DNA from 2 places in the Acidaminococcus nyctereutis genome. Region 2 is predicted to be linked to the other one. Evidence: predicted binding sites of a transcription regulator. Region 2 holds the regulator's gene; the other holds the start of a gene.
What was found. Region 2 encodes HrcA, which represses chaperone genes, less so after heat shock. Its sites were predicted from a motif close to TGTTAGCACTCNNNTNANNNGAGTGCTAACA; they were not measured.
Positions count from the first base shown of each region.

Region 1 (22,488 bases), on a different contig from region 2:
GAGAAGATCCAGCCCCACATTGAGACAGGCGGAAAATACCAGGAAGAACAGCGGAGCCTTGCTGTTCCCCACGGACCGGAGGAACACGGATGCCATGTTGTAGAACACGTTGGTGAAGAGCCCCTGGAAGATGATGGTGATGTAGGTCCGGGCATCGTCCATGATGTCCGCGGGAGTGTTCAAAAGTTCCAGGAGCCAGGGCACAGCAGCGATGCTCAAAAGGGTCATGGCAGCGGACAGCAGCAGGGCCAGCAGTGTCCCGTTGGCCACGCTCCGCCGGACTCCCGCTTCATCTTTGGCCCCGAACCGCTGGGAGGTGAGGATGCCGAAGCCGGCAGTGATCCCCAAGGCAAAGCCCAGCACCAGGAACATCAGGGTGCCGGTAGAGCCCACCGCCGCCAGGGCCCCGGCTCCCACATACCGGCCCACAATGATCATGTCCGCCATGTTGTACAGCTGCTGGAACACATTGCCCACGAACATGGGGAACAAAAAATGGAGGATGATGGGAACGATGGGTCCCCGGGTCATATCTTTTTGCATCATTCACCTTCTTTCAGAAGAAAAGAGACTGTTGCCTTCGCAACAGCCTCTTTTAAGGTCTCGAGTCTCGAGTCTCGGGCCTCTGGACAGAACCTGCCCCTTTGGGTCAGTTTCTCTTGAATATACAGAACCAGGACTGTGCCGAATATAGAAACGAGTATCCTATCGTCAACGAATCAGGTTTTATATATTCATAAAATTTGCCTGCAAATTTTTCCTCCGGCCCGAGACTCACGACTCGAGACCCTAGACCGGATGCGGCTATGCCGCACCCTTTAGCACAATTTCGCGCCGGCTGGGATGTGGGGATCCAGCATCAGGAGATGGAGTTTCCGTTCTTCCCCTTCCATATGTTCCGCGCTGAGCAGCATCCCACAGGATTCGATGCCCATCATCTTCCGGGGCGGCAGGTTGACAATGGCCACGCAGGTCTTGCCGATCAGCTCTTCCGGATCGTAGTAGGCCTTTATCCCGCTGAGAATGGTCCTGTCGGTGCCGGTGCCGTCGTCCAGGGTGAACTGGAGCAGCTTCTTGCTCTTAGGCACGGCGAAGCAGTCCTTCACCTTCACCACCCGGAAATCGCAGTCCGCAAACTTGTCGAAGTCCACATAGTCGGTGAAGAGAGGTTCGATGGTCACGTTGGAGAAGTCGATCTTCTCCGGGGCCACCGTTTCAAAAACCGGTGCAGCCACAGCCGTTTCTGCAGCTGCAGGAGCAGCAGCGGCAGCAGGAGCAGCGGTCTTAGAGGCTTCGTTCTTCCCGCCGTCCAGGGGCTTCATGGTGGGGAACAGCAGCACGTCACGGATGGAGACGGCCCCGGTGAGGAACATCACCAAACGGTCGATGCCGATGCCCAGGCCCCCTGTGGGAGGCAGGCCGTGCATCAGGGCGTTGATGAAGTCTTCGTCCATCATACCTGCTTCGTCATCCCCGGCGTTCCGTTCTTCCACCTGTTTTTCGAACCGTTCCTTCTGGTCCAGGGGATCATTCAATTCGGTAAAGCCATTGCACAGTTCCCGGCCGAAGATATATCCTTCGAAACGGTCTGTGATTTCCGGATCCGCCGCACTGCTCTTTGCCAGGGGGGAGATTTCCTTGGGATGACCGGTGATGAAGATGGGCTGGATCAGGTTCTTTTCCACGAATTCATCGAAGAAGGCGTTGATGATCTTGCCCACGCCCCAGGCGGGTTCCACTGCCACGCTGGCTTCTTTGGCCATCTGCCGGGCCACTTCCACGTCCTTCACCCCGGTGAAGTCCTTGCCGCTGTATTTTTTCACAGCGTCGATCATGGTCATCCGGGGCCAGGGACCGGTCAAGTCGATCTCCGTGCCTTCATACTGGATTTTCAGGGTCCCCAGGACCTTTTCCGCACAGGTGGTGACGATCTTTTCCGTCAAGTCCATCATGGTGTTGAAGTCCCCGAAGGCTTCATAGCATTCCAGGGTGGTGAATTCCGGGTTGTGTTTGATGTCCATCCCTTCGTTCCGGAACACCCGGCCCAGTTCGTACACCCGTTCCAGGCCCCCTACCACCAGACGCTTCAGGTTCAGTTCCGTGGCGATCCGCAGGTACAGATCGATGTCCAGGGCATTATGATGGGTGATGAAGGGCCGTGCAGTGGCGCCCCCGGAGATGGTGTTCAGCACAGGTGTCTCCACTTCCAGGTAGCCCTGGTCATCCAGCACCTGCCGGATGCATTTGATAATCTGGGTCCGTTTCACGAATACGTCCCGGACTTCCGGGTTCACGATCAGGTCCACATACCGCTGGCGGTAGCGGATTTCCTTATCCTTCAGCCCGTGCCATTTTTCCGGCAGGGGTTTCAGGGCCTTGGAGAGGAATTCCAGTTTCTGGACCCGGATGGAAGGTTCCCCCATATGGGTCTTGAACACGGTACCTTCCACCCCCACGATATCCCCGATATCCAGCAGCTTCACCACGCTGTAGGCATCTTCGCCCATTTCGTCCTTCCGGACGTACAGCTGGATCTTGCCGGTCTTGTCCTGGAGATCCATGAAACAGGTCTTGCCGTGGCCACGGATGGCCAGGAGACGGCCAGCCACTTTCACCACAGTGCCTGCAGCTTCCATGGCTTCTACCTGGTCGTGGACCTCTTTGGTGTGGTGGGTCCACTGGTAGGCATGGCCGAAAGGCCGGATGCCCTTTTCTTCTAATTTATGCATCTTGTCCAGACGGACTTGCATCTGCTCACTGACGTCTTCGTCCGCCAGGGCTTCCTTCTCTACGTCCGGTTGGTTCTTCTTTTCGTCGGACATGAAATACCTCCTGCTCTGATTCCGGAATTATTTTGCGGCCTTGTCGGCGGTTTTCTTCTTGGCGCCAGGACGGCTGACGGCCACGATCTTATAATCCAGTTCACCGATGGGGGTGGTGACCTTCACCACAGCGCCCACCTTCTGGCCCAGGATGGCTTTGCCCACCGGAGATTCATTGGAAATCCGAGGCGGTTCGGCCATGGGGTCGGCTTCGGTGGTCCCTACTACGGTATATTCTTCCTGGTCATGGGTTTCCAGATCTTCGATTTTCACCTTGCAGCCCAGGGAAACCACGTTTTTGGTGATGTCCGTATCCTTGATGATCTTGGCATTGCGGATCATGTTTTCCAGGGTCAGGATCCGGCCTTCCACAAAGGCCTGTTCATTCTTGGCATCGTCATATTCGGAGTTTTCGCTGATGTCCCCGTAAGAAATGGCGACTTTCAGCCGTTCGGCAACCTGCTGCCGTTTTTCAGAACGGAGATAATCCAGTTCGTCTTCTAATTTTTTGAGACCTTCTTCGGTCAGGATTGTTTGCTCAGCCATCTTTCACGACTCCTTTATAGGCTTTTTGGCTACTGCCATATCTTGTAAATTATAGAGTTTTTCCCGGGGGTTGTCAATGGGAAGGGAGGTGCATGGGCATCCCCCTGTCTCGCGTCTCGAGCCAAATGAGAAATTTATAGGCAAATTTTTGAACGGGTAAAACCGGATTCTCTGACGATAAGATATTTGAGCCTATATCCGCCACGATTCTGGTCCTACACCTTCAAAAGGACCTGACTAAAGGGCAGGTCCTGTCCAGCGGCCCGAAACTCACGACTCGAGACTCGAGACCAAAGAAAGGCTGCTATATGCGCAGCAGCCCCGTCAGGGGCCAATGGCCGCCATCCCGGCCAGGACCGCCAGGAACACCAGATTGGCCAGGGTGAAGATTTTCAGATAATAGCCCTGGAGCCAGGGATACCGGCGGACGTAGAAGCCGTAGGAGATCAAGCTGGCCATGGAGGCGATCAGGGTCCCCAGGCCCCCGATGTCCGTACCCAGCACCAGGGCCCTGCCGTTATCTGTGAACCCAGACAGCAGCACTGCCGCCGGTACGTTGCTGATCACCTGGCTGGCCAAGAGGGCCGTGAGGAATTCCCGTCCCGCCAGGAACTGGACCAGCAGCTGCCGGAAGGCCGGGACCTGGCCCAGGTTCCCGATCAGCACGAAGAAGGCTACGAAGGTGGCCAGCAACTGGGCATCCACCCAACGGAACCACCGGGGCCGGTACAGCAGGATAGTCAATGTCACCACCCCCAGGGTGAGCCACCAGTCCGCCACCCGGGCCACGGTGAGGAGGCACAGGAGAAACAGGGCCCCCAAGACCCGTTCTTCTCTCACGGGCCGTGGTTTTCCCTCCGGGCCGACTTTTCCCGGTTCTCCTTTCTCCAAAGGACGGCAGGGGATCCACAGGACCACCCCCAGCACCAGCAGGACCAGGGAGGCCAGGGTGTAGGGCAGCAGCAGGTCCAGGAATCCCCCCAGGTCCATATGGTACCGGAAGTACAGGTACAGGTTCTGAGGGTTCCCCACCGGGGTCACCATGCTCCCCAAGTTAGCGGCCAGGGTCTGGAGGACGATGACCTTAGCCGCCTGTTTTTCCGTCACCTGTCCTTCCAGGGACAGCAGGGCAAAAGGGACGAAGGTAAGCAGAGCCACATCGTTGGTGACCCACATGCTGCCGAAGAAGCAGGCAAAGACCAGCACCGCCCCCAGCTGCCGGATGTCCTGGAGACGGCCCAGGAGCCGGTCCAGGAGACAGTCAAAAAAGCCCGTATCCCGCAGGCCACCGATCACCCCCATCAGGCAGAACAGGACGGCCAGTACCGGGAGATTCAAGGACTCCAGAAGGGCCCCAGAAGGAGGCACCGCCAGAAAAGACAGCAAAGCTCCCACAGAAGCCAGGAAAAGGACGGGATTGGAGCAGAGGAAATGGAACAAGGATGGCATGGGAAACTCCTTTTTTCGTGAAAAGAGAGGGTGCTGCACGTTCTGCGCAGCACCCCCTTTTTATCCTTACAGCAGCCCCTTCACCGCTGCCAGCACGCCGTCGAAGTCGATGGCGTGGGTCACTTCGGGGACGTATTCCACGTAGGTCACCTTGTCGTTTTTGTCCACAACCACCACGCCACGGGCTTCCAGCCGCAGGCCATCCATGAGGAAGCCATAGTTCTTCCCGAAATCAGCGTCCCGGTGATCGGACAGAGTCACCACGTTTTCCACACCGGCGGCACCGCACCACCGGGCCTGGGCAAAGGGCAGGTCCATGGAAACGGTCAGCACCACCACTTCAGGGGACAAGCCGGTCACGTCCTTATTGAACCAGCGGGTCTGGGCATCGCACACCCCGGTATCCAGGGAGGGCACCACGGAGATCACCTTGATCTTCCCTTCATAATCTTTCAGGGTCTTTTCCCCCAGTTTGTTGTCCAGCAGTTTGAAAGCAGGAGCCTGCTGCCCCACTTTCACTTCCGGCCCCACCAGGGCCACAGGATTGCCGGCAAAAGTCACAGTCCGTTTTTCCATTGTATATTCCTCCTCATTTCGTACGGATAAAGTCTTGTTGATAGGTATAGTATAACATTTTAATAATTATTCGTAAATAGGATTTTTGCGCAAAAATAGGGCGGCATTGCACGTTCTGTGCAATATCCCGGTCTCGAGTCTCGAGTCTCGATCCGAACGAAAAATTTGCAGGCAAATTTTAGAATATATAAAATCAGTTTCGACAACGATAAGGGAATCGTTTCTTTATCCAGTACGGTTCTGGTTCTGTACTTTCAATAGAACCTGGCCGCAGGACGGGTTCTTTCCAACGGCCCGAGACTCACGACTCGAGACTTGAGACCACAAAAAGGGGTTGTTGCACGTTACGTGCAACAACCCCTTTACCGCCTTGCGGCTTATCCTCACATCATCCCCGGCATCCCAGCGCCCATGGCAGGAGCAGCTGCGGCGCCCTTTTCAGCCGGTTTGTCGGCTACGACGGCTTCCGTGGTCAGGATCATGGAAGCGATGGAAGCGGCGTTCTGGAGAGCAGAACGGGTCACTTTGCAGGGATCCACGATACCAGCTTTGATCATGTCCACATATTCTTCGGTAGCAGCGTTGAAGCCGGTGCCTTTGGCAGCCTTCTTCACAGCTTCCACGATGACAGCGCCTTCCAGGCCGGCGTTGTTGGCGATTTGCCGTACCGGTGCTTCGATGGCCCGTCTCACAATATCGATACCAGTCTTTTCGTCCCCGTCAGCCTTAGCTTCCAGTTCGTCCAGTACCGGCTGTACCTGCAACAGGGCAGTGCCGCCGCCAGCTACGATACCTTCTGCCACAGCCGCACGGGTGGCGTTCAAGGCATCTTCGATACGCAGTTTCTTATCTTTCAGTTCGGTTTCGGTAGCAGCACCTACTTTGATGACAGCTACGCCGCCGGACAGTTTAGCCAGGCGTTCCTGGAGTTTTTCTTTGTCGAACTGAGAAGTGGTTTCAGGGATCTGGGCCCGGATGGAAGCAATCCGATCAGCCACAGCCTGTTTGTCACCGCCGCCGTCCACGATAGTGGTCAGGTCTTTGGTCACCCGTACCTGGCCGGCAGTACCCAGGTCAGCCAGGGTAGCGCTATCCAGTTTCCGGCCCACTTCTTCACTGATCACGGTAGCGCCGGTCAGAGTGGCGATATCCTGCAGCATGGCCTTCCGGCGATCACCGAAGCCAGGAGCCTTCACAGCCACAGCCTTGAAAGTGCCACGCAGACGGTTCACCACCAGGGTAGCCAGGGCTTCGCCTTCCACGTCTTCCGCGATGATCAACAGTTCACGGCCCTGTTGTACCACTTTTTCCAGCACAGGCATAATGTCATTGATCAGGGTGATCTTCCGGTCCGTAATGAATACGTACGGATTGCTCATGACGGCTTCCATCTTATCCGGATCCGTTACCATGTAGGGGGAGATGTACCCACGGTCGAACTGCATGCCTTTCACAGTTTCCAGGGAAGTATCCATGGTCTTGGATTCTTCTACGGTGATGACGCCGTCGTTGCCGACTTTTTCCATAGCGTCAGCGATCAGGCCGCCGATTTCTTCATCCCCAGCAGAAATGGAAGCAACCTGTGCCTTTTCTTCCTTGGTGCTGACGGTCTTGGCGCTCTTCTGGAGTTCGTCCACCAGGGCATCCGTAGCTTTCTTGATCCCTTTCTTCAGGACCATGGGGTTGGCACCGGCTACCACGTTCTTCATCCCTTCATGAACGATGGACTGAGCCAGGACCGTAGCAGTGGTGGTGCCGTCGCCGGCGATATCGTTGGTCTTGGTGGCTACTTCACGGACCAGGGCAGCGCCCATGTTTTCGAACGGATCTTCCAGTTCGATGTCCTTGGCGATGGTCACACCATCATTGGTGATGGTAGGAGAACCGAATTTCTTTTCCAGGACCACATTGCGGCCTTTGGGCCCCAGAGTTACCTTTACGGCATCAGCCAGGGCATTGACACCGCGTTCCAGGCCGCGGCGAGCGTCTTCATCAAATTTAATCAGTTTAGCCATTCTAATCGACTCCTTAATTCCAGATAATATACGGTGTGGTATTCTCTACCAAAAACGGGACGGAAGAAAGCTTTCAGTCTTCTACAACAGCCAGGATATCGCTGTCTCTCAGGATGATGTAATCTTTCCCATCCAGGGTCACATCACTGCCGGAGTATTTGGCGAACACAACTACATCCCCTGCCTTCACTTCGGAAGGGACCCGGGTGCCGTTATCTAGCAGACGGCCGGTACCTACAGCAACGACCTTCCCCGTCTGGGGTTTGTCCTTATGGGCCGTATCCGGCAGGTAAATCCCGCTGCTGGTCTTTTCTTCTTGCACAATCGGTTCAACTACAACATGGTCATCCAAAGGTTTTAACATTTTACGTATCCCCTTTCATTCTATGAGCAATGGGTTATTTTTGTTTTTATTAGCACTCATTTCACTGGAGTGCTAACTACAGTATCTATAATAGCATGTTTCCAAAAAAAATCAAGCCTTTTGACTATTTTTTGTCAAAAGGCCTGAAAACTTTTTTCTGTAAGGTCCGAATCACCCGGTCATAACTGTCCGGATCATGGGGCCAGAGGCACCGGCTGCAGTCCTTGTTCCCATCTGCCATAGGTGTGAAATCTCCGCCGCAGTCCGGGACCAGGTACAGGGGACAGAAACAGAAGAGGCAGCTGAACCGATCCGGGTCCGCCCCTTTGTGACAGGGAAAGAATTCACACTGCCGGTGGGCAAAGGACTTGTACCGGCTGCTCATGGTTCCCTGAGTTCCTGGTATGCCCGGGCCAAGTTCCCGAATTCTTCCATGGTCAGGGATTCTCCCCTGCGCTTCCCGTCGATACCCGCCGCCTCCAGCAGCTTCTGCACCTGGTCACTGGAGATCCCCAGGGTCTTCAGGCAGTTGTTGAGCATTTTCCGCCGTTGGCAAAAGGCCGCCTTCACCACCTGGAAGAACAGTTTTGCAGGTACGTCCACCGCTGGGTGTTCCCGTTTGTCGCAGACCACCACCATGGAATCCACCTTGGGAGCGGGCATGAAATCCCGGGCGGGCACCGGGATGGCCAGCCGGGGCTGGGAATAATACTGGAGGGCCAGAGAGAGGGGACCGTAGTCCTTCCCCCCCGGGGAAGCAATCATCCGCTCTGCTACTTCCTTCTGGACCATCACCACCAGCCGCTGGAGAGGCAGATCCTCTTCCAAGAGGGCAAAGATGATGGGAGTGGTGATGTAGTAGGGCAGGTTGGCGGCCACGGTGAAGGGCCGGTGTTCCGTCACTTCCCCCAGGTCCACCTTCAGCACGTCCCCAGGGACGATTTCCACATTGTCATACCCTTCCAGGGTCTTGGCCAGCACCGGCAACAAGGTCCGGTCGATCTCCACGCTCTTCACCTGGGCGCCAGTTTCCGCCAGGGCCTGGGTTAGGGTGCCGATCCCCGGGCCAATTTCCAGCACCAGGTCCCCAGACCCCACCTGAGCTTCCCGGGCGATGCCCCGGACCACCTGCTCATTGATGAGGAAATTCTGGCCGAATTTTTTCTTGGCCCGGAGGCCGAACGTATCAAGGATGTACCGGGTCACGTCCCGGCTGGCGATCACTGGATGCAGCATACCTTATTTCCCTTCCCTGTGGATCTCTGCCAGAGCGGCCTGGAATTCCTCCCGGGTCACTCCGTAATTGTTCAGCCGGGTCACCATCTGTTTGGCATTGCCGTAGCCGATGCCCAAAATGGCTCCCAGCCTGTCCCGCCGGGCCACCGCTTCCGGGGACCCGGACAGCCCGGAAACAAATAAGTCCCGAGAGGAAAATTCCTTTCGGGGCTCCATTTCCTGGAAACGGACCTTGGACAGGGCTTTCCGGATGGCCTCGGGCTGGGCCTGTTCGATGCCCACGTCATGATGGGCCAGGGCCTCCGCCTTGGGCACAAAAGCCTGTCCGGCCCGGGGAAAGCGCTCCGTCAAGAACTTGCGGATCCTCTCCCCTGCACCGTCGGGATCGGTCATGATGATGATCCCCCGTTTCCTGTAGGCTGCTTCAATCAGGGCCAGGGTATGGGGCGCCAGGGTGAACCCGCCGGTCTCGATGGTTTCAGCATCCACTGCCTTCTTCACCGCCACGGTATCCATCTTGCCTTCTACTACCAGCACTTCTTTCAGCACGATTTTCTCCTGTCTGTCATTCCAAGAAATAAATGGTCACGTCCCGCCGACCCCAGGAAATGGCATCCCCATAGTCTTCCATATAAAGATCGATAGTATTGCCATTGATGGCGCCACCGCAGTCCGCTGCCACCGCAAAGCCGTAGCCAGGGATATACATCCGGGTCCCGTAGGGGATCACATCCGGATCCACGGCCACCACCCCATGATAGGGGACCACGCCCGTAGAAGTAAGCCCTGTGCCGCTGCCTTCTGCCAGGGTATAGGCGGATGCTTCCACCGTCCTGGCAGAGCGGTAACGGACGAAACCACGGGAGGTTTCGATCATATTCAGGTTGTTCCCCGTACCTACTTCCACGATCTCCGAAACAGGCTCCGTGACGACCTCCGTATGGAGTTCCTGTCTCACAGTCTCACTGCCCACTTTTACTTCCCGGTAGGTGACTTTCTCTACCCCGTTTTGGCCGGCAGAGATCACATTCTGTCTGCCCCGGGGCAGGTTGTCATTGTTCCGCATTTCCACTTCATAGGGGATCTCCCGGGTTTCCGTGGCCAGCTTGTTGGTGGGAGAAATGATATGGATGGTCATATCGGGGGTCACTTCCGTGTCCAGCCCGGGATAGACTTGGAATCCACTGTAATCCACTCCCACAGCATTCAATACGTCTCGCACAGTTTTGCGTCCGATGGTATATTCGGTGGTCCTTCCAGCCTTCCACACCTTCACAGGCATGGCCCGCACCACTTCGATGGTGGCACCGTCACTGAATCTATCATCGCCGAGGACATCATAGCCGTCAGCTTTCTGAAGAACGACACCGGCTTCTTCCAGGGCACCCTGGACCGTCAGGGCTCTGGTTTTCAGGTTGATCGTCTGTCCGTCCACTTTAATGCTTACGGTCTTCGGCTGGGATGCAAAGCCCAGGAAGTTCACGCTGGCAGCCAGCAGCAGAGAAACGACGATCCACTTATAGGGACGCTTAAAAGGTTGTGATTTTCGCAAAGTTTCGCCTCCTTAAAGTGCTTGCATCATACCATAAGGAGGCGTTTCCTGTCAAAAATAAATTAGTACCAGATACTAATTCTAAACATTTTATACGGACAAAATTGTGAAGTTTTTGTAGACTATACACCTGTTTTACGCGGTTTTGACCCGGAAAAACAGCTTTTTCGCATTATTTGTTGAACTTTCCATGATTTTTTCCGGCGTGGTACCCCTAAGTTCCGCCGCCCGTTCCGCCACAATGGCCGTATAGAGAGGATTGTTCCGCTTGCCCCGGTAGGGTACCGGCGCCATATAGGGGGAATCGGTCTCGAAGAGGATCCGGTCTTCTGGCACCTGGGCCAGGATGGCCCGCACCCCCCGGTCGTTCTTGAAGGTACTGGTGCCCCCGAACCCCAGGTACCAGCCCAAGGACAGGGCTTCTTCCGCCATGGCCCAGTCCCCGGAAAAGCAGTGGAGCACCCCCCGGACCCCTTTCCCTTCTTCCCGGATGATCCGGAGCACGTCCTCATGGGACTCCCGGTCGTGGATGATCACCGGCAGGCCGGTCTTCCGAGCCAGGTCAAGCTGGCGGATCAAAAATTCCTGCTGCCGGTCATGGGGCGAGTGTTCATCATTGTAGTAATCCAGGCCGATTTCTCCAATGGCCACCACCCTGGAATCGGCGCACCAGGCTTCGATCTGGTCCAGGTCCTCCAGGCTGCTGTGGCTGATCTCTTCCGGATGGATCCCCACCGCCGCCCACACAAAGGGGTACTGGTGGGCCAGGCTGAGGGCCATTTTTGAGCTGGGAATATCACAGCCGGGATCGATGATCCCGGCCATGGTCTCTCCGATTGCCCGGAGCAGCGCTTCCCTATCAGCGTCGAAATTCTCCACATCCAGATGGGCATGGGTATCGAACAAAGGAAGTCTTTTCATATTATTTCACCTTGCTGCCGGAGGCGATCCCCGGCACTTCCGCCAGTTTCAGGTTCCCTTGCCCGTCGGAGGCGGCCAAGAGCATCCCCTTGGATTCCACCCCCCGGAGCTTGGCCGGCTTCAGGTTAGCGATGACGATCACGTTCTTGCCGGTGAGTTCCTCTTCCTTATAGTAGGGAGCGATGCCGGACACGATAGTGCGGGTCTCATCCCCCACCTGCACCTGGATCTTCAGCAGCTTGTCCGCGTTGGGCATCTTTTCCGCGCTGAGGATGGTGCCCACCCGCAGGTCCAGCTTGCCGAAATCTTCAATGGTGCACTGGTCCGGGGTCACCACGCCGGCGGTTTTTTTGTCAGCTTTCTTTTCCTTTTTGGCCGGTTTGGCTTCCTTTTTGGCTTCTGCCGGCTTGTCTTCCTCTTCTTCCTCGATCCGGGGGAAGATGGGCTGGCCCTTGGCCACTTTGGTGCCGTCGGGGAAATTGCCCCAAGCCACCTCGTTCAGGTCGAACTGTTCCGGTACGATGAGGCCCAGCTGTTCAAAGATCTTGGGAGCGGTGAAGGGCATCATGGAGGAAATCAGGATGGCGATGTTCCGGACCGCATCGGCCAGGTTGTACATCACCGCTTCCAGCCGTTTGGCCTGGGCCGGATCCTTGGCCAGGATCCAGGGAGTAGTTTCGTCGATGTACTTGTTGGCGGCGCCCACATAGGCCCAGATAGCCTTGATCCCATCGTTCAGGGCATATTTGTCCATGGCAGCCCGGTAGTTCTGCAGGGTTTCTGCGGCCAGGCTGCGGAATTTCTCATCGGTTGCATTGTCCACCACCGTCTTGTGGACGATGCCCCCATGGTATTTGTCGATCATGGAAACGGTCCGGTACTGGAGATTCCCCAGGTCGTTGGCCAAATCGGAGTTGAACCGCTTGATCAGGCCCTTCCGAGAGTAATTCCCGTCACTACCCAGGTTGATTTCCCGGAGCAGGAAATAGCGGACGGCGTCAGCCCCGAATTCCTGGATGGGCTGCACCGGATCCACCACATTGCCCTTGGATTTGGACATCTTGTCCCCGTCCACCACCAGCCAGCCGTGGCCGTATACTTCTTTGGGCAGGTCGAAGCCCATGGCCATCAGCATAGCCGGCCAGATGATGGTATGGAACCGGACGATTTCCTTCCCCACCAGGTGCAGGTCCGCCGGCCAGAACCGGTTGAACTTGTCCATATCCTGGCCGAAGCCGATGCCGGTGAAATAGGCCAAAAGGGCATCGAACCACACATACACCACGTGTTTGGGATCAAAAGGCACCTGGATGCCCCAGTCGAAGCTGCTCCGGCTGATGCACAGGTCTTCCAACCCCTGTTTGATGAAGTTGATCATTTCATTCCGGCGGGATACGGGTTGGATGAAATCCGGATGGGTCTCGATGTATTCCAGGATCCGGTCCGCATATTTGGACATCCGGAAGAAATAGCTGCTTTCCTTCATCTTTTCCACAGGACGGCCGCAGTCCGGGCACACGCCCCCGGCTTCCTCCACCTGGTGTTCGGTCCAGAAGGATTCGCAGGGCACGCAGTACAGGCCTTCATAGTCCTTTTTGTAGATGTCCCCCTGTTCCCAGACTTTCTGGAGCAGGGTCTGGACGGTCTTTTCGTGTTCCGGGCTGGAAGTGCGGACGAAGGAGGTATAGCTGACCCCCAGCATCTCCCACAGTTTCTTGAAGTCCGCCACGATCTTGTCGGTGTATTCGATGGGCTTCACCCCGAAGGATTCCGCTTTCCGCTGGATCTTCAGGCCGTGTTCGTCGCTGCCGGTGATGAACTGGACATCAAAGCCGTTGGCCCGTTTGTACCGGGCGATGGTGTCGGCGATGGTGGTGCAGTAGGCATGTCCGATATGCAGGTCGGCGCTGGGATAGTAAATGGGCGTCGTAATATAAAAAGCAGGTTTCGTCATGGTCATTCCCCTTTAACAAAAAATAATTCACTGACTATCTATGATATCACAAAAAAGCCAGAGATGCACGGAAAAAGGGGGTGTTGCACGTTCGGTGCAATACCCCCTTTTTCACCACAACCCCAGCACCTTCTGCAGGGCCAGGCTCACTGCCGTGATCCCGATCCAGCAGCAGCCTCCCAGCAGGATGGGTTTGCCGCCAGTACGGATCAGCTTCACGATATTGCTGTTCAGTCCGATGGCGGCCATAGCCATGACGATCAGGAACTTGCTCAGTGTCTTCAAAGGCGCAAAGACACCGGCGCTCACGCCCATCTGGAGGGCCAGGGTGGTCACCAGGGAAGCCAGGATGAAATACAGCACAAAGACCGGGACGGCTTTCTTCACCTGGAATTTTTGGCCCGCTGCTGTACCTTTCTTTCCATAATACACAGACAGGCCCAAGGTGATGGGGATGATGGCCAAGGTCCGGGTCAGTTTCACCGTCACCGCTTTATCCAGCGTAGCTGTACCCAGGTTCCACATGCTGTCCCAGGTAGCAGCGGCTGCCGTCACGGAAGAAGTATCATTGACCGCCGTCCCAGCAAAGATCCCGAAGCCTTCCCCGCTGACGGTGCTGAACCCCAGGGCCGTCCCCAAGAGGGGAAACAGGATGGCAGCCAGTACGTTGAAGAAAAAGATCACGGAAATGGCCTGGGCCACTTCTTCATCGTCCGCCTGGATGGCCGGAGCAGCCGCTGCGATAGCGGATCCTCCGCAGATGGAAGACCCTACGCCCACCAAAGTGGAAATCTTCGTAGGGATCACCAGGAGACGGTGCAGTACATAGGAAAGCACCAGAGAAGTGGTGATGGTGGAAAGGATGATGGGCAGTGACTGCTTTCCCGTGGCAGCCACTGCGTGGAGGTCCAGTCCGAAGCCCAGGAACACCACCGCAGCCTGGAGCACCACTTTGCTGGTCCACTGGATCCCCGGCCCGGCAGCTCCTTTTTCCTTCCAGAACAGGGTGATGACCATCCCCATCAGGATGGCGATGACGGCACCCCCGATCACCGGGAACAATTTTCCGAAGAACCAGGCCGGCACCGCAATGGCCAGGCAGGCCAGGATTCCTTTTCCTCTTTGATACATGGCAGATTTCCCCTTTCATCATTTGGTCGCTTCCTGTATTATAAAGAAATCGGTCAAAAAGATGAAATTATGGTTTATAATGGAATAATAAAATATCGTTATGGAGGAAATGATGGATACCCAGCTACGTACCTTTCTCTGTGTCTGCCAGACCATGAACTTCACCCAGGCCGCCCGGCAGCTCTTCCTGACCCAGCCAGCCGTCTCCCAGCACATCCATGCCCTGGAAAAACGCTACGGCCTGCCCCTGTTCACCCATCAGGGCAAAACCCTGGCCCTGACCCCCGCCGGAAAGACCCTGGCCGCCTATGCCCGGCTCCTGCAGAATGACGAGACCCTGCTGGCCCGGAAGATGGAAGCTTGTCAGAAAGGGATCCGCCGAGTCACTTTCGGCGTCACCATGACCATCGGAGAATACGGCATCGCCCAGCCGGCAGCCTGTTACCTGAAGGCCCATCCGGATGTGGAACTGACCCTTATTTTCGGGAATACCCAGGATCTGCTCCACCGTCTAGACCAGGGGGAACTGGATTTCGCCCTGATAGAAGGCTATTATCCCCCGGGTTCCTATGACCATCTCCTTTTCCGGCTGGAACCTTTTGTCCCAGTGGCTGCAGCTTCCCACGCTTTCGTCCGGGAACCGGAACTCTGCCGGGATCTTCTGGGAGAACGGCTGCTGGTGCGGGAACCGGGCTCCGGGACCCGGAACATCCTGGAGCGGAACCTGGCTCTCCAGGGTCTTACCCTGGACCAGTTTGCCCACCGGATCCAGATTGGGAACATGCACGCCCTGATCCAGCTGCTGGAAGAAGACTGCGGGATCACCTTCCTGTATCGGATCGCTGTAGAAAAAGAAATCGCAGACGGACGGATCCGCCTGCTTCCTTTGAAAGATTTTTCCATGGTGCATCCCTTCGATTTCATCTGGCCCAAAGACAGCATCTTTGCGCCAGAGTTCCAAGAAATCTGCCGGGAGCTGAAGGGGTGAAAAAGGGCAGCAAAAGCTGGCTTCCTTTGGCCTATGACGTATGACAGGGCTATTGCTCATGCAACAGCCCCTTTATCATTCCCTCACCAATCGATTGTACAATTCCCGTTTAGGTACTTTATACGCCTTGGCCACCTGGGCCAGGGCTTCTTTTTTGTCCATACCCTCTTCCAGCAGGGCTTTCACCGCATCCAGGGGATCCCCTTGGGGCTCCTGTTTTTCCACTTTTCCCTGTTCCACCACCAGGACGAATTCCCCCCGGGGCATTTTTTCCAGCAGGTGCTGCCGGCAGGTGGAAATGGTCCCTCGGAAGAATTCTTCATGGAGCTTGGTCAGCTCCCGGCCCAGGGTCATCTTCCGATCCCCCCACACTTCTTCCATGTCCTGGAGCACGTCCAGGATCCGATGGGGCGCTTCGTAGAGGACCAGTGTGGCCGGGATGTCCTTCCATTCTTCCAGTTTTTCCTTCCGGTTCTTCCGGCTCTTGGGCAGGAAGGCTCCAAAGAAGAAGGGCGTGCTGGGAAGGCCCGAAGCCACCAGGGCTGTGAGACAGGCATTGGCCCCTGGTACCGGCACCACCGGGAAACCGGCGGCGATGGCCTGTTGGGCGATCAATTCCCCTGGGTCCGAGATCCCCGGAAATCCCGCATCCGTCACAAGGGCGATGTTTTTCCCTGCGGCCAGGGCCTCCAGCAGCACCGGTCCCTGTTTTTCCTTATTGTGTTCATGGTAGCTGAGCAGCTGGCCGTGGATCCCGAAATGGGTCAGCAGCTGCCGGGTGTGCCGGGTATCTTCGGCCGCGATCAGGTCCGCTTCCTGGAGCACCCGCACCGCCCGGGGCGTCATATCTTCCAGGTTCCCGATAGGCGTAGCGCACAGATACAGGGTCCCTTTTTCATTTTCCATGGGCTGTATCCCCTTTCAACGCATAATATTTCAATGTCTGCCGGCTGAAGGAGCCGTCTTTTTCGTACATACACAGAGGCGGCAGCACCTCCAGTCCCGGCTTCCCTCCTTTGACGAATTCCGCCAGGAAGATCCAGGCCGGCCGGTCCACATAGGCGTGGACCCATTGGAGCCGTTTCAGTTCCAGATGGTATTGGAGCCCCAGTTTCACCGCATCGGTGAACCGCTCCGGCAGCTGGACCAGAGCGAACCGGCCCCGGGTCTTCAGGGCAAAAGAGGCGGCAGCAAAGAAATCTTCCAAGGAGGTCCCCACTTCATGGCAGGCTGCCTGTCCGATCTGCCGTTTCCTTCCTCCGATCCGATAGGGCGGATTGGCAGCTACCAAATCCATGGCATCACAGGGCAGTGCCTGTCGATAGTCCCGCAGGTCTGCCACACGGGCTTCCACCCGTCCTTCCAATCCATTGTCCCGGATGCTCCGCCGGAACAGGTCCACCACATGGGGGTTGATATCCACTCCCAGGACCTGTTCCGCCCCCCTGTTGGCCAAAAGAAGGCTCACTGCCCCGGTCCCACAGCCCAGTTCCAGTACGCAGGCCTTCCGTACCAAATGGGGGAAAGCGGCCAGGAACACCGCATCTGTGGTGAAACAGAATTCCCGGGAATCCTGCCAGATCTTCGTGACCCCATCCGGCAGGCAATCCAGCCGTTCCGTTCCTTCCATTATTTCTCCGTCCGGGCGGATTCCACGATTTCATCCCAGGAAACCACCACCCGGTTCCCAGGGGACAATTCCACAGTCACCGTCTGTTCCCGCCGGCTGATGTTCATAACCATCCCTTCTCCGCTGGGAGTCACCACTTTCATGCCAGGACGGGGCACCAAGTTCTGTTCCTTTTTCTTTTCCCGTTTCTTGCAGCATTTGCCGCAATACAGGTCGCTTTCGTATTTCAGGCAGCACAGGAGCCGTCCGCAGATCCCCGAAATCTTGGTGGGATTCAGGGACAGGTTCTGTTCCTTGGCCATTTTGATGGAAACCGGCTCGAAATCCCCCAGGAAAGTGGCACAGCACAGGGGCCGTCCACAGCACCCGATGCCCCCCAGCATCTTGGCTTCATCCCGCACCCCGATCTGCCGCAGTTCGATCCGGGTACGGAAGACAGCTGCCAGGTCCTTCACCAGTTCCCGGAAATCGATCCGTCCGTCCGCCGTGAAGTAGAAGATGATCTTTCCTACATCAAAGGTATATTCCACATTCACCAGATGCATATCCAGCTTCCGGGCGGCGATTTTCTTTTCGCAGATGGCAAAAGCCTCTTTTTCCTTCCGGTGGTTCTCTTCCACCTTCCGGGCATCGGCCTCCGTGGCCTTGCGGATCACGGTCTTCAGGGGGGAGACGATTTTCCCCTCCTCCACTTCCTGCCGGGGGATCACCACTTCCCCGTATTCGATGCCCCGGGCCGTTTCCACGATGGCATGGTCGCCCTTAGCCAAATCGTACTCCCCGGGAGAGAAATAATAGATTTTTCCAGCTCGCTTGAACCGGATTCCAACGATGGTAACCAATTTCATATCTCCTTATCCAGTTGATGGATTCCCAAAAATAAAGCTTCTATCGCCATCCGGCAGACCACAAAAGAATAGATGGCCCGCCGGCATTTTTCTGTTTCTTCCATAGCCTGCCGGAGCTTTTTTTCCGTCCAGTCGGCGAAGCAGAGACCCAGCCGGGACCGCAGGTCTTCATTGTACAGAGGCTGGGGCAGCCGTTTCTGGAGGATCAGCCCATCCCGCAGCAGCAGGAAGAGCAGTTCCATCATCACCAGGCCTTCCTGCCGTTGATTCCGGTTGAGCCAGGGCAGCCCGGCGGTATAGACCAGGAAATCATCCCGGCCGGAATTTTCCAAAAGGTCCAGGATTTCTTCCCGCAACTCCAGGGCATCCAGCCGGAACCAAGCCAGGGCTTTCCCCGCCGACCCGCCTGCCAGATGGGCCAGCACCGGCAGTTCCCGCCGCCATTTAGCTTCCACCTGGGAAAGATCCACTTCGGTCAGGCTTTCCGGCCGATCCTTTTCCCCCAACTGGATGGAGGCCAGCACCTGTTCCGTTTCCCTCTCAGTCAGGGGATCGAACCGCAGGCCGATGACTCGGGACCGGATGGTGGGCAGCAGCTGTTCGGCCTGATCGGCCACCAGGAGGAACAACCAGTAATCCGGAGGTTCCTCCAGGAGCTTTAGCAGGCTGTTCTGGGCTTCTTCCCGGAGGGTGTGAGCCTCGTCGATGAGACAGACCTTATAGGGGGACAGCACCGGCCCGAAAGCGGCTTTGGCAATCAGTTCGTGGATGGCGTCCACCCCGATGGTCCGGCTTTTCCCGCCAGGTCTCACTTCGATAAAATCCGGATGGCTGTCATTTTCCATAGCCCGGCAGCTCCGGCAGGCACAGGGCACCAGGGGATTTTCCAGGCACAGGAAGCTCTGGGCAAAGGCCCGGGCCATTTTCTGTTTCCCGATCCCCTCCGGTCCATAAAAGAGCAGGGAGGGCGTCTTCCGCGGGCCAGTCAGCATATTCCGCAAAAAGACCTTCTCCCCCTTATGTCCGATGATGGTTTCCCACATTTCCCGTCCTCCTGCTGTCCTGCTTCCAATTTACATCCATTTTTCCAGTTTCTTGATGATCTCTTCCGTGACCACTTCCGGTTCCTGGAGGGCATCCACCACCAGGATCCGTTCCGGTTCCGCCTGGGCCAACTGCAGGTATCCCGCCCGGACCCGGTCCTGGAAGGTCAGTCCCTGGAGTTCGAATTTGTCAACGATGCCCCGTTCGTTCCGCCGTTTCACCAGTTCCCGGGGATCTCCGTCTAACAGCAGGGTCACTGCAGGACGCAGGCCCCGGGTGGCAAAATCGTTGAGTTTCCGCAGTTGGTCCAGGTCCATATCCCGGAGGATGCCCTGATAGACCAAGGTGGAATCGCTGAACCGGTCGCAGAGGACCACTTTCCCTGCCTCCAGGGCCGGGCGGATCACCTGGCTCACATGGTCGGCCCGGGCTGCCAGCTGCAGCAGGCTCTCAGTTTCCGGGGACAGATGCAGCCCCGGATCCAGCACCAGTTCCCGGATGCTCTCCGCAGTCGCCGTCCCCCCCGGTTCCCGGGTGATCAGCACCTCCCGGCCATAGAGCCGGAACCAGCGGGCCAGCTGCTGGGTCTGGGTGGTCTTGCCGCCCCCATCCGGCCCTTCCAGGGTGATGAATAAACCTTCTTTTTCCTTCATATCAGTACCTCGATCTGCTGGAGCGTGCTGTCCTGGGGACCGCTGACCAGCAGTTTCTTTCTCTGCATTTCCCGGCAGTACCGGATCAGTCCTTCCGTGAGCCGCTCTCCCGGCATCACAAGAGGGATTCCCGGAGGGTAGAAGCTGATGGTTTCCCCGCAGATTTTCCCGGCTGCGGTTTCGAAAACAGCTGGCCGGTGTCTGGCGAAGAACGCCTCCCGCGGGGACAGCACCCTTTCCGGCAGCTCCGCCAGGGGAGGCACCGGACCCAAGACCCGTCCGGGCCTGCGGATGGATTCCAGCACCTGGCAAAGTATCTCTCCCACTTTTTCCAGTTCCGGTCCTTCATCCGCGTAAGTCACCAGCAGGAGCACATGGTCCTCATCCACCAGTTCCACGGAGATTCCCGCCTGCCGCAGGGCAGCGGCGGCTTCCGGTCCGGTAACGCCCAGGGAACTCACCTGGAGGGTGATTTTTCCTGGGTCCAGGGCCGTCACACCGCCCTTGCCCACCAGTTCCTGTTCCAGGACGGGCAGCCCCGGCACCTGATGGAGGGCCCGGCGCAGGGTCCCTGCAGCCCGCAGGGAGGCTTCCGCCATGGCTTTGCCCCGCTCTGCCAGCTGAGCCTGGGCCGCATCCAGGGCCCCCATCAAAAGGTAATTGGGACTGGTGGTGGTCACCAGGCTCATGGCCGCTTCCATGGCTTCCGGACAGATCCGGCCATAGCGCACCTGGAGCAGGCTGCACTGGGTCATGGCACCCAGGATCTTGTGGGTACTCTGGGCTGCCGCATCGGCTCCGGAAGCCATGGCACTGGGCGGCAGCCGGTCCGAAAACCCCAGGTGGGGGCCGTGGGCCTCATCCACCAGCAACAGGGCCCCGTGGGCATGGGCGATTTCTGCGATCTTCCGGGTATCCGCCACCAGCCCGAAATAGTTGGGGGTAGTCAGGAATACAGCCCGGATCTCCGGATCTTTGTCCAGGGCCTGTGCCACCTGTTCCGGACTCATCTGCAAAGTCAGGCGCCAATGGGGATCGTATGCCGGCTGCACGTACACCGGATCCAATCCCCCCAGGATCAGCCCTCCCAGGACGCTCCGGTGGCTGTTCCGAGGCACCAGGATCTTCTCTCCCGGGCGCAGAGCCCCCAGCAGCATGCCGTGGATCACGCCCGTGGTCCCGTTGACTCCCAAGAAACAGCGGTCCGCCCCGTAAAGCCGGGCTGCCAGCTCTTCCGTTTCCCGGATGCAGCCCTCCGGATGGTGGATATCGTCCAGTTCGGCCATGAGAGACACATCGCTCTCCAAAGCCACATCCCCCACCAGATGGCGCAGGGCCGGATCCGCCCCCCGGCCTCCTTTATGGCCAGGGGTATGCAGGGGATAGATATGGCAGCGGCGGTACGTTTCTACCGCCGTCAGTAAAGGTCGTTTTGCAGTCACTTCAGTTCCTCCTTAGTAACATCTTATTGTACCATACGGATAGGGGGTGTGGAAAGAGACGAAGCCCCTATCCCACCCGGTCTCTCGGAAGCAGGGACCGGCTGGATCAGGTGTACCGGGGCCGATCCAGCAAATTTTACTGAATTTTAACAGGTTCTTTGCAAAGGGATATTGTATTTTGAGGAGCGCCGGGGCATAATTGGGACATAGGATCTTAATCTGGCAACAAGGAGGAATCGTATGCGTGATTTGAATATTATCCGTGCGAAAAAAGGGTTCATCAGTGATATGGATGGCGTCATCTACCATGGCAGCACCCTGCTGCCCGGAGTGAAGGAGTTCGTAGCCTGGCTCCAGAAAGAAAAGAAACAGTTCCTGTTCCTGACCAACTCCAGCGAACGCTCTCCCCTGGAACTGCGGAAGAAGCTCCAGGCCATGGGGCTGGATATCGAAGAGAACCATTTCTATACCAGCGCCCTGGCTACGGCCCATTTTCTGAAGACCCAGGCGCCCGGCTGTTCGGCCTATATCATCGGGGCCCATGGGCTGATGAACGCCCTGTATGATGCTGGAATCACCTACAATGATGTGAATCCGGAATACGTTGTAGTCGGGGAAACCACGGGCTACAATTATGAAATGATCATCAAAGCCACGGAGCTGATCCACAAAGGGGCCAAACTCATCGGCACCAACAGCGACATGACCGGCCCCAGCGACCGGGGGATCATTCCTGCCTGCCGAGCCCTGATCGCCCCCATCGAGCTGGCCACCGGAAAAAAAGCCTACTTCATCGGCAAGCCCAATCCCCTGATGATGCGGACCGGCCTGAAGCGGCTGGGCGTCCATTCGGAAGACGCAGTGATGATCGGGGACCGGATGGATACGGACGTGATCGGCGGGGTGGAATCCGGCATGGAAACCGTACTAGTGCTCACCGGTGTCTCCAACCGAGAAAACATCAAACGTTTCTCCTATCAGCCCCATTACATCCTGAACGGGATCGGAGATCTGGTGCCGGAAAAATAAGGGGGTTGTTGCACGCGTGAAACCCACACACGTGCAACAACCCTTTTCTTTACACAAAAAAACCTGCCCCCAGGCAGGTTTTGTTTTTGAATGGCGGAGTGGGAGAGATTCGAACTCTCGAAAGTAAAAACCTACCCACTAGTACAGAACACTAAGTAAGAAAAAGTGTAGAGTAGAAGCCACTTTTTAGCCCTTTTAAAGTACATACAGTAGCAATTAGACACTACTTGTATCCCAGAATCTTCCTAACTCTTCTATGAGGACAGCATAGCATAATTAGAGCTCCTA
Region 1 covers NZ_JBQOUY010000016.1:2,893-25,380, reverse strand. Annotated here, with positions in the region: gene ACTUHY_RS08625 (MATE family efflux transporter) at 1-546, opposite strand, end outside; gene lysS (lysine--tRNA ligase) at 819-2,822, opposite strand; gene greA (transcription elongation factor GreA) at 2,850-3,368, opposite strand; gene ACTUHY_RS08610 (SLC13 family permease) at 3,693-4,817, opposite strand; gene tpx (thiol peroxidase) at 4,884-5,393, opposite strand; gene groL (chaperonin GroEL) at 5,777-7,408, opposite strand; gene groES (co-chaperone GroES) at 7,482-7,772, opposite strand; gene ACTUHY_RS08590 (cysteine-rich small domain-containing protein) at 7,897-8,157, opposite strand; gene rsmA (16S rRNA (adenine(1518)-N(6)/adenine(1519)-N(6))-dimethyltransferase RsmA) at 8,154-9,008, opposite strand; gene rnmV (ribonuclease M5) at 9,012-9,557, opposite strand; gene ACTUHY_RS08575 (3D domain-containing protein) at 9,574-10,560, opposite strand; gene ACTUHY_RS08570 (TatD family hydrolase) at 10,696-11,481, opposite strand; gene metG (methionine--tRNA ligase) at 11,483-13,435, opposite strand; gene ACTUHY_RS08560 (YeiH family protein) at 13,547-14,566, opposite strand; gene ACTUHY_RS08555 (LysR substrate-binding domain-containing protein) at 14,679-15,554, shown strand; gene rsmI (16S rRNA (cytidine(1402)-2'-O)-methyltransferase) at 15,630-16,460, opposite strand; gene ACTUHY_RS08545 (tRNA1(Val) (adenine(37)-N6)-methyltransferase) at 16,450-17,184, opposite strand; gene ACTUHY_RS08540 (PSP1 domain-containing protein) at 17,184-18,026, opposite strand; gene ACTUHY_RS08535 (DNA polymerase III subunit) at 18,029-19,075, opposite strand; gene tmk (dTMP kinase) at 19,106-19,729, opposite strand; gene ACTUHY_RS08525 (aminotransferase class I/II-fold pyridoxal phosphate-dependent enzyme) at 19,726-21,171, opposite strand; gene ACTUHY_RS08520 (HAD-IIA family hydrolase) at 21,412-22,200, shown strand.
Region 1: groES (co-chaperone GroES) is a predicted target of HrcA. The motif match lies at 7,820-7,850, and genes of this name have one in related genera.

Region 2 (9,928 bases):
ATGTCGTCCATGCCTTCGCCGCTGAAACCGCCGAAGCCCTGGAACCCGCCCCCGAAGGGATTGCCGGCCCCAGCGCCAGGTCCTCCCCCGTTCTGGAAAGCGGCATGGCCGTACTGGTCATAGGCCGCTCTCTTCTGGGGATCACTGAGAACGCTGTAGGCTTCGTTGGCCTCTTTGAATTTATCCGCTGCTTCCGGATTGTCTTTGTTCAGGTCAGGGTGATACTTCCGGGCCAGTTTGTGGTAAGCCTTTTTCAGCTCGTCGGCTGTAGCGTCTTTGGAAACGCCCAGCACTTCATAGTAGTCTCTCTTCTCTGCCATCCGTATCTCCCTCTAGGAAAGCTTATTTCTTGTCGTCGTCCACGACTTCAGCATCCACTACATCGTCGTCGGCTTTCTTGCTTTCGGTCCCTGCATTGGCGCCTGCACCGGCATTGGCGTTGGCACCGGCAGTACCCTGGGCTGTGCCCTGGTTCTGCTTGTACAGTTCGGCGCTCAGTTCATACAGGGGTTTCTGCAGGGCTTCCGTATCGGCTTTGATCTTGTCGGTATCGTCGCCCTTCATGGTTTCCTTCAAGGTGCCGATGGCATCCTGGACTTTCTTGATCAGGTCGTCATGGCCCTTGCCGTTCATATCTTTGATGGTCTTTTCAGCCTGGTAGATCAGGGTATCGGCCTGGTTCTTGGCTTCTACCGCTTCCTTCCGCTTCTTGTCAGCGGCTTCGTTGGCCTGGGCTTCCTTGACCATCTTATCCACTTCTTCCTTGCTAAGGCTGCCGGAAGAAGTAATGGTGATCTTCTGTTCCTTACCCGTGCCCAAATCTTTGGCACTGACGTTTACGATGCCGTTGGCATCGATGTCGAAAGCCACTTCGATCTGAGGGATTCCCCGAGGAGCAGCCGGGATGCCGGACAGTTCAAAACGGCCCAGGGTCTTGTTATCCGCAGCCATTTCCCGTTCGCCCTGGAGGACGTGGATATCCACAGAGGGCTGGTTGTCGGTAGCCGTGGAGAATACCTGTTTCTTAGAGGTCGGGATGGTGGTGTTCCGGTCAATGATCTTGGTCATCACACCGCCCATGGTTTCGATACCCAGGGACAGCGGCGTCACATCCAGCAGCAGGACGTCTTTCACATCCCCAGCCAGTACACCGGCCTGGATAGCAGCCCCTACAGCCACACATTCATCCGGGTTCACCCCATGGGCCGGTTCCTGTCCCATGGTCCGTTTGATGGCTTCCTGCACCGCAGGGATACGGGAAGAACCGCCGACCAGCAGGACCTTGTTGATGTCTTTCGGGGTCATGTTGGCGTCGCTCAGGGCCTTGTTGACGCAGACGATGGTCCGGTCTACCAGGTCGCTGGTCATTTCATCGAATTTGGCCCGGGTCAGATCCAGGTCCATATGGAGCGGGCCGTTAGGGCCTGCAGAGATGAAGGGCAGGTTGATATTGGTGGTCAGCATATTGGACAGCTCGATCTTGGCTTTTTCAGCCGCTTCACGGATCCGCTGCATGGCCATCTTGTCCCCGGTCAGGTCGATGCCATTCTGTTTCTTGAATTCATCGCACATCCAGTCCATGATGCGTTTATCGAAGTCATCGCCGCCCAGATGGGTATCCCCGTTGGTGGACTTCACTTCGAACACGCCGTCGCCCAGTTCCAGGATGGACACATCGAAAGTGCCACCGCCCAAGTCATAGACCAGGATGGTATGGTCGTCGGATTTATCGATGCCGTAAGCCAGAGCGGCAGCCGTGGGTTCGTTGATGATCCGCTTTACATCCAGTCCGGCGATCCGGCCTGCATCCTTGGTGGCCTGCCGCTGACTGTCGTTGAAGTAAGCCGGTACGGTGATGACGGCTTCCGTGACTTTTTCACCCAGATACCGTTCTGCATCGCCTTTCATCTTTTCCAGGATCATAGCAGAAATCTGTTCCGGCGTATAGCTCTTGCCATCGATAGTCACGGTGTATTTGGTGCCCATGTGCCGTTTGATGGAGCTGATGGTCCGTTCCGGGTTGGATACAGCCTGGCGTTTGGCCAATTGGCCTACCAGTCTTTCCCCGTTTTTCGTAAAGCCAACCACGGAAGGAGTCAGCCGGCCGCCTTCCTGGGTGGTGATAACTGTAGGTTCGCCGCCTTCCATCACAGCGACTACGGAGTTGGTGGTCCCTAAGTCAATACCAATAATCTTAGACATAATGAATTCCTCCTGTCAAATCTGGAATTATCAATCGTTCAACACGTTATCTTCAATCGTTCCGGACGACCCGCACCTTGGAATGGCGGATCACGTCGTCCCCGATCTTATAGCCCTTTTCCAGGACCAGATCGATGCTTTCATCCGGCAGATCCGGATTGCTGCCCTGCATGACGGCTTCGTGGATTTGGGGATCGAAGGGTTTGCCTTCCGCCGGGATCTCTTCGATATGCAGGGTCTGGAGAGCCTTTTCGAACTGCTTGTGGATCATCCCCATGCCTTTCTTCAGGGCTTCTCCGTCTTTGCTGGCTTCCAGGCTGGCTTCCGCCCGCTCGAAGTTATCCAGCACCTTCAAAAATTCCCGGGCCACCTGTCCGGTGACATACCGGCCTAGCCGTTCCCGTTCTTCATTGTTCCGTTTCCGGAAGTTGTCAAAATCGGCCTGCAGCCGCAGGAGCCTGTTCTGCAGTTCAGCAATCTGCTTTTCCTGCTGGGCGATCTTTTCGTCTCTGGGATCGGGTTCCGCTGCTTTTTCGTCTTTCACGTCAGCCGCTCCGGCTCCTGCCGTCTTGGCCTGTTCCGCGGTTTCTTCTGCCTCCGTCTCGGCCTGGGCCGTTTCTGCCTTCACGGTTTCCGGGTTCTTCTGCTGCTCCTCTTTCATTGGTCCTCCCCTACTTTTCATCCATTTTATTCATGACCACCCGCAGGTAGTTGTGGAGGTAATCCATCACGGAAATCACCTTCCGGTATTCCATACGGGTCGGTCCCAGGACAGCCAGGGTCCCCACCACCTGTCCGTTGAGCCGGTAGGTGGCCTGGATCATGCTGCAGTCCTGGATGCCGGAAAATTTGTTTTCACTGCCGATGGTCACCTTGAGACCGGAGTCTTTGTCGGCCATCAGCATATCCTTCAGCATCTGCTCTTCCTCCAGCACACTCAGCAGCTCTCGGATCCGTTCCGGATCCTTGAATTCCGGCTGGTTGAGCAGCTGTTTGGTACCGCCCAGGTACATCTTGTTCTCCTGCTGGCCGCTCCGCATCTGTCTGACCACTTGGATCAGAGAAGCATACAGGGCTTTGTCCCCAGCCAGGGCATCCCGGACGTCTTTCAGGATCTGGTCTGTGATATCGTCCAGCTTCATCCCATGGAGTCTGTTGGTCACCCGCTGGGCCAGGGTGTCCATTTCCAGGCGGCTCATGCCAGCCGGGATCTGGATCACACTGTTGTCCATCCGCCCGTCATTGGCCACGATGCATAGGATGGCCTGGTGCTCGTTGAGGGGCAGGAAGCGCAAGTAGGAAAAGACGCTTTCGCTGTCCTTGTTGGCCAGTACCACGGACACGTTCTTGCTCATCCGTGACAGGATCTTGGCGGTGGACTGGAAGATATCGTCGATGCTGTGGACCCGTTCCCGGAACCAGCTGTTGATCAGCGCCACATCATTGGGCGCCAGGGCATCCGGTTTGGCCAGGGAATCCACATAGTACCGATAGGCAGCCGCTGACGGGACACGTCCTGCCGAAGTGTGGGGCTGCTCCAGATAACCCAACAGTTCCAGGTCGGACATCTCGTTCCGGATGGTTGCCGGGCTGATCCCCAGATTGTATTTCCTGGCGATGCTGCGAGATCCTACAGGCTCAGCCGTTTCAATATAATCTTCAATGATCAGTTGAAGGATTTTTTTCTTGCGGTCACTTAGCACTGTAATCATCTCTCTTCTCGATTGTTAGCACTCTAATGGTTGGAGTGCTAACATCTAAGTGTAAAGATACACCTCTTTAGTCAAATTGTCAATAGATTTGCAGAAAATATTTTTCTTTTTACAGAAATTCCTCAAAAGCCAGATTGCCGTACTGCATCCCCTGTTCCGTCAGATGGATCCGGTCTCCTTCCCGGGCGATCCAGCCATGTTCCCTGCAATGGGCAAAGCCTTCTTTATATATATGAAAGAAATCTTCTCCTGTCCGCTGGGCGAATTCCTGCAAAGACAGTCCCTTGGCAGTCCGCAGGTTCATGAAGGCCAGTTCCGCCCGACGGTCTTCGGAGGTGAGGATTTCCCGCTCCGGACGCGCCCCCTGGAGATAGGCCTGGAGATTCCGAGGATTGGTCTCCCGGATTTTTCCGTCGAACCGGCAGGCGGCCGCCCCGAAGGCCATATAGGGATCGTAATGCCAGTACACCTGGTTATGCCGGGATGCCTGGCCGGGCCGGGCGAAATTGGAAATCTCGTACCGCTGGTAGCCGGCTTGGGGCAGCGCTTCCATGAGGAAATCGTACATGGCCCCTGTTTCGTCTTCCGAAGGCAGAGCAGCTTCCCCCTCCCGGAGCTGTTTGGCCAGCAGTGTCCCCTCTTCCACGGTGAGGCCGTAGACGGACACATGGTCCACCCCGGTTTTCAGCAGCCGTTCCAGGGAATCCTGGACGCTTGCCACCGTCTGGCCGGGATACCCGTAGATCAGGTCCCCGCTAATCCGCTGGAAGCCGGCTTCTCGGGCCAGGGCGATGGCCGCTTCCGCATCTTCTGCCGTATGGATCCGTCCCATGGCGGCCAGTTCTGCAGGCTGGAAGGACTGGATCCCCAGGCTCAGCCGGTCGAAGCCCAGCTGCCGATAGAATCGGAGCTTCGCCAGATCCACCGTCCCCGGATTGGCTTCCAGGGTGGCTTCTGCCGGCTGCTGCCAGAATCCCCGCTCCTTCAGGGCCGTGACCACTTTTTCCAGGTCATCCAGGGGCAGCACGCTGGGGGTCCCTCCGCCGAAATACACGGTAGCGGTAGGCGAAACCGGCAAAGCCGGCGTCCAGGCAGAGATTTCCTCCACCAAACGCCGGGCATAGTCGCTCATAATATGTTCATTGAAAATCTGATAAGAAGCGAAATCGCAGTAGGCACATTTATGGACACAGAATGGGATGTGGACATAGACCGCCTGATAAGATTCCCAGGGCTGAAGCATTTTTTCCTCCTTAGATTTGGGCCAGGAGCACGGCGGCGAATACCAGCCCGCAGCCGATGATTTCCCGGACGCTCATCACTTCTCCCAGGAACAGCCACCCGGCCAGCACCGCAAACACCGATTCCAGGCTCATGATCAGGGTGGCGGTGGTGGGGTCGGTGTACTTCTGCCCTACGATCTGGAGGGTATAGGCCACCCCGCTGGAAAGCCCCGCCGTATACAGCAGGGGCCACCGAGCCGCCCACAGGGCAGGGCCCAGACCGGCGGCGGGCAGGGTTTCCCACACCAGGGCCCCCAAAAGGGAGACCAGGAAGGTCATGGCGAACTGGATCCAGGCCACCCGCACCCCGCTGGCCCCCTGCAGCAGGAAATGGTCCACACACAGGATGTGGAGGGCAAAGAACACCGCACACAGGAACACCAGGAAATCCCCGAAGGAAATGGTGAAATCCCCGGTGACGCAAAGCAGATAGAATCCCACCAGGGCCATGGGCACGCACAAAAGCAGGATCTTCCGCACCGTCCGCCCCAGGAACCAGCCCAGGATGGGCACCAGGATAATGTACAGGGCGGTGATGAACCCGGCCTTCCCGGCGGTGGTCTGGGCAATCCCCACCTGCTGGAGGTTGCTGGCCACCCCCATGATGACCCCGCAGCACAGCCCCGCCTTCACCGTCACGGCATCGGGCCGCAGCCGCTGCCACAGATTGCCCTGGTGTTTTCCCCCAAAAGCCAGTACCACCGGCACCAGGACTCCGGTGGCCAAAAGGTTCCGGGCGGCGTTGAAAGTAAAAGGCCCCACATAGTCCATGCCCACGCTCTGGGCCACAAAAGCGCTGCCCCAGATCAGGGCCGTCAGCAGCAGAAGAAGGTTTCCTTTCATTCGTTCCATATTCAAAGCTTTCCCCTTTTCATGTTCATGGCTAATAAAAAAAGGATACCACAAAAAAGGGTGGCTGCAAAGGGAATCGTTTCTGCCCCTGCCGGTGGCAGGATTGGAATCATGTCACGGAAAGCATGTTATAGTGTTTGAGGTTGCGCACATCTTCCCGGGAAACTTTCAGTTTCTTGACCAGGGATTCCTCTTCTTTGAGGGGCTGCTTGCTCAGAAGGATTTTCAAAGCCACCGGCATCATGGGACGGGAGGAAAATCCTGTAAACAGGCCCCATTTCACAGGAGAATCCAGGAAAGAGGCCAGCACCTGGATGATGACATTTTCCATGGGCGTATCTTTATTGGTCAGCGTGATCCTTGACATAGCGTCAAAGTGTTGGATATAGCCCCAGTACGTATTTTCACATTCCTGATAGGAATCATAATTTTTGAAATTCATATACATCATGAGGCGGTATTTCCCTTCCTCCCCCCTGGAAAGGACATCGAACACGCTGCGGTCAAGGTGGTGGTCCCTTCCATCGAAATAATAAGCATAAAACCGGGAAAGATCCTTAAAAAATGCAGGACAGGCCGCATCATTCTGAAGATTTCCTTCCTGGGGCGTGATATACAGCAGCTGCTCCACATGGATATTCAGTGCGGAAGCTATATCGTACAAAGTTTCGATATCGATGGAAATAGCCCCTTTTTCATATTTCGAAAGAGTGGACTTGCTTTTGCAGACCCGTTGGGAAAGTTCCTCCAAGGTCATTTTTTTCGCCCGCCGGTAAATGTTGATCTTTTTACCGATTTCTTCCCTGATCATCATACTGAAAGACCTCCGTCTGTTGTTTCCTATAAATCAACAAATTCATAAATCCAACAATTATTTCATAATTTCAGATAATTATATCATGAGATGCGTAAAAAAATCCACTCAGGTGAAACATAACGGATTAAAAGTTTCATATTAAGAAACTTTCCTTCTTTTTACAGGCTCTAGCCTCTGCGCTATAATGCGCATGTAGACGTTAAGAGGATTCTGGCCAGACTCCTTGAACGAAATCGTTGGAAAATAAACAGTTTTCAAGGAGGATTTTTACCATGCAATATAATTTTGATGAATATGTGGAACGGCGTCATACCAATGCCCTGAACACGGATGGTTTCCGAGGCTATATTTTCCATGACTATGAAGGCAAAAAGAAGTTCCCCTTTAAAGATGAAGAATTTATCCGTATGTGGGTGGCCGATATGGAATTTGCCATGTGCCCGGACATCATCCAGGCCATCAAAGACCGTGCCGACAAGAGAATCATCGGCTACAGCCAGGTTTTTGAACCGAATTTTTATGAGGCCTATAATGCCTGGAACCGGAAAATGTACGGCTGGACTTATCCGAAAGAAGAAATCTGCTTCTCCCTGGGAATCATTCCCGCCCTGTACCAGTTGGTGGAACTGCTGCTCACCGACCATGAATATGCCATCATCAACACCCCTGCCTACGGGTATTTCCAGCATCCCATCGATTACAAGCACAAACACGCCATCCATAACAAACTAAAACGCGATGCAGAAGGCAATTGGACCATCGACTTTGATGCACTGGAAAGAGATGCCGCCAACCCGCTGACCAAACTTCTCATCTGGTGCAACCCCCACAACCCCACAGGCCGCGTCTGGACGGAGGAAGAACTGAAGAAAGTTGCTGCCATCGTGGAAAAACACAACCTGTGGATCATCAGTGATGAAATCCACTGCGACCTGCTGCGCCAGGGAGAACACCATATCCCCATGGCAAAGATCATGCCCGGCTACCAAAAGCTGATTTCCTGCACCTCCGCTTCCAAAGCGTTCAATATGGCAGGGATGATGTTTGCAGAAATCATCATTCGGGATGAAAGCCTGAGAAAACTCTATGTACAGTATACTGATACCTACGCCATGAACGTGAATCCCCTTTCCATTGCGGCCCACACAGCGGCCTACCAGCACGGATATGAATGGCTGGATCAGTTGAAAGCGTATCTGGATGGAAATTTCAAGCTGGTCCAGGACACCCTGGCCCAAAGACTGCCGAAGATTGTGTTCAGGATTCCTCAGGCAACCTATCTGGCCTGGGTGGATATGAACCCGTATCTGGGAGATGTGGAGAATATTCCCGACTTCATGGCCAACCAGGCGGGCGTCCTGCTGGAAGGCGGGGATTCCCTCTTTGTAGATAATTCAAAAGGCTTTATCCGTCTGAACCTGGCAATGCCGAAGGCCACCATTAAAAAAGGACTGGACAGAATTTGCGATGCTGTCCTCAAAAGAGAAGCAGAAAAAGGCTAAGGTACGCACCTGCACATTTCACCTGCACATTTTCCTGAAAGAATTCTGCAGTTGGAACAGGAGTCCGCAAAATTCCTGTTCCGACAGCAGCGTTCCGGAATCATATGGATTTCTTGCTTGAAGAGGTGGATTTTTTCTCTTTTTTAAAAAGACAGAACTTACTGCAAATATTGAAATTGACAAAGGAAACTGCAGGGAGTGCATACGGATTTTATCTTTCTCACAAAAATATTATACGAGGAGAAAAAGAATGAGCAGCGAGCAGATGAAAAAAATCGGTCTTGTGAATATTATTGGATTGGGAGTCGGCGGTGCCATCGGATCCGGCATATTTGTGACACTGGGCTCAGCCATTGGCATGACGGGCAGGTCCGTCCTGGTGGTTACGCTGATTGGTGTATTCTATATGTTATTCGCCTACTGGTACAATTTGGCTCTTTCCAGTATCTTTGTGGTCAATGGCGGCGACTACAGTATGAGAGGCATGATGCTGCCGCCGGTGCTCACTGGATATGGCGGATGGACTAACGTAATGTGGGCCTTTGGGATTACCGGATATTCTTTGGCTCTGACCAGCTATTTAAGCAGTCTTTGGCCTGTTTTGGGAGAACATACATCCATCACAAGTATGGTAATTCTGACAGTCCATTTTCTGCTGACGATCCGGGGCAACCGGATCGTCACCATATTCCAGAATACAGCAACGGCCTTCCTCCTGATTGCCCTGTTTCTCTTCATCGTTCTGGGCGTCCCCCATGTGGATCCCGCCTTTTTCTTCAGCCCTGCCGCTGATGGAGGCTTTGTCCACGGCGGAATGAGCGGTGTGATCAGTGCCATTGCCATCATGGGGTTTGCCTGCCAGGGAACCACCATGGGACCTGTAGGCGTAGCACGGATTACAAAGAACCCGAAACTTACGATTCCTTTGGGGATTTTGGTAACCTGTGCAGTTGTTTCAGTGGTCTATGGATTGATGTCCTATGTGGCAGCCGGTGTACTGCCTTATGACAAAGTGGCCAACCAGAACCTCAGTGTGGTGGCTTCCGCTTTTTTGAATCCTGTTCTATTTGCGTTTTTCATTATCGGCGGCGGTGCCTGCGCCATTGCCTCTTCCTTCCTGGGCGTCCTGGTTATGATCCGTGAACCCCTGGCTTCCATGGCCGATGACGGATGGCTGACGGGATTCTTTGGAAGAAAGGCAAAGGACGGATATCCCTACGGTGCCTTCACCCTTGTGTACATCCTGGCCGCCATCCCCATCCTGACTGGTATGGATTTCAACAATGTAATCAGTATGCTGATGATTCCCTGCATGTTCATCAACGCCTATCTGAACACGGCCTGCATAAAGATTCCGGAGAAATACCCGGAGCAGTTCGCCAGACGTTCCATCCGCTGCCCTCTCTGGCTCTACAAACTGTGCTGTATCCTGGGCGGCATCAGCGCCCTGTTAGTGGGCATCACTCTCCTGAAAGACATGGCCCTCAAAGATGCCATCGTGGCTGTAATTGTCCTTGTGGTGCCTCTTGCTCTCAGCTGGCGTTCCCTGAAAGTGGGAAA
Region 2 covers NZ_JBQOUY010000008.1:85,702-95,629, forward strand. Annotated here, with positions in the region: gene dnaJ (molecular chaperone DnaJ) at 1-320, opposite strand, end outside; gene dnaK (molecular chaperone DnaK) at 343-2,202, opposite strand; gene grpE (nucleotide exchange factor GrpE) at 2,255-2,863, opposite strand; gene hrcA (heat-inducible transcriptional repressor HrcA) at 2,874-3,914, opposite strand; gene hemW (radical SAM family heme chaperone HemW) at 4,024-5,157, opposite strand; gene ACTUHY_RS05970 (DMT family transporter) at 5,168-6,049, opposite strand; gene ACTUHY_RS05975 (helix-turn-helix domain-containing protein) at 6,159-6,863, opposite strand; gene ACTUHY_RS05980 (MalY/PatB family protein) at 7,139-8,368, shown strand; gene ACTUHY_RS05985 (APC family permease) at 8,634-9,928, shown strand, end outside.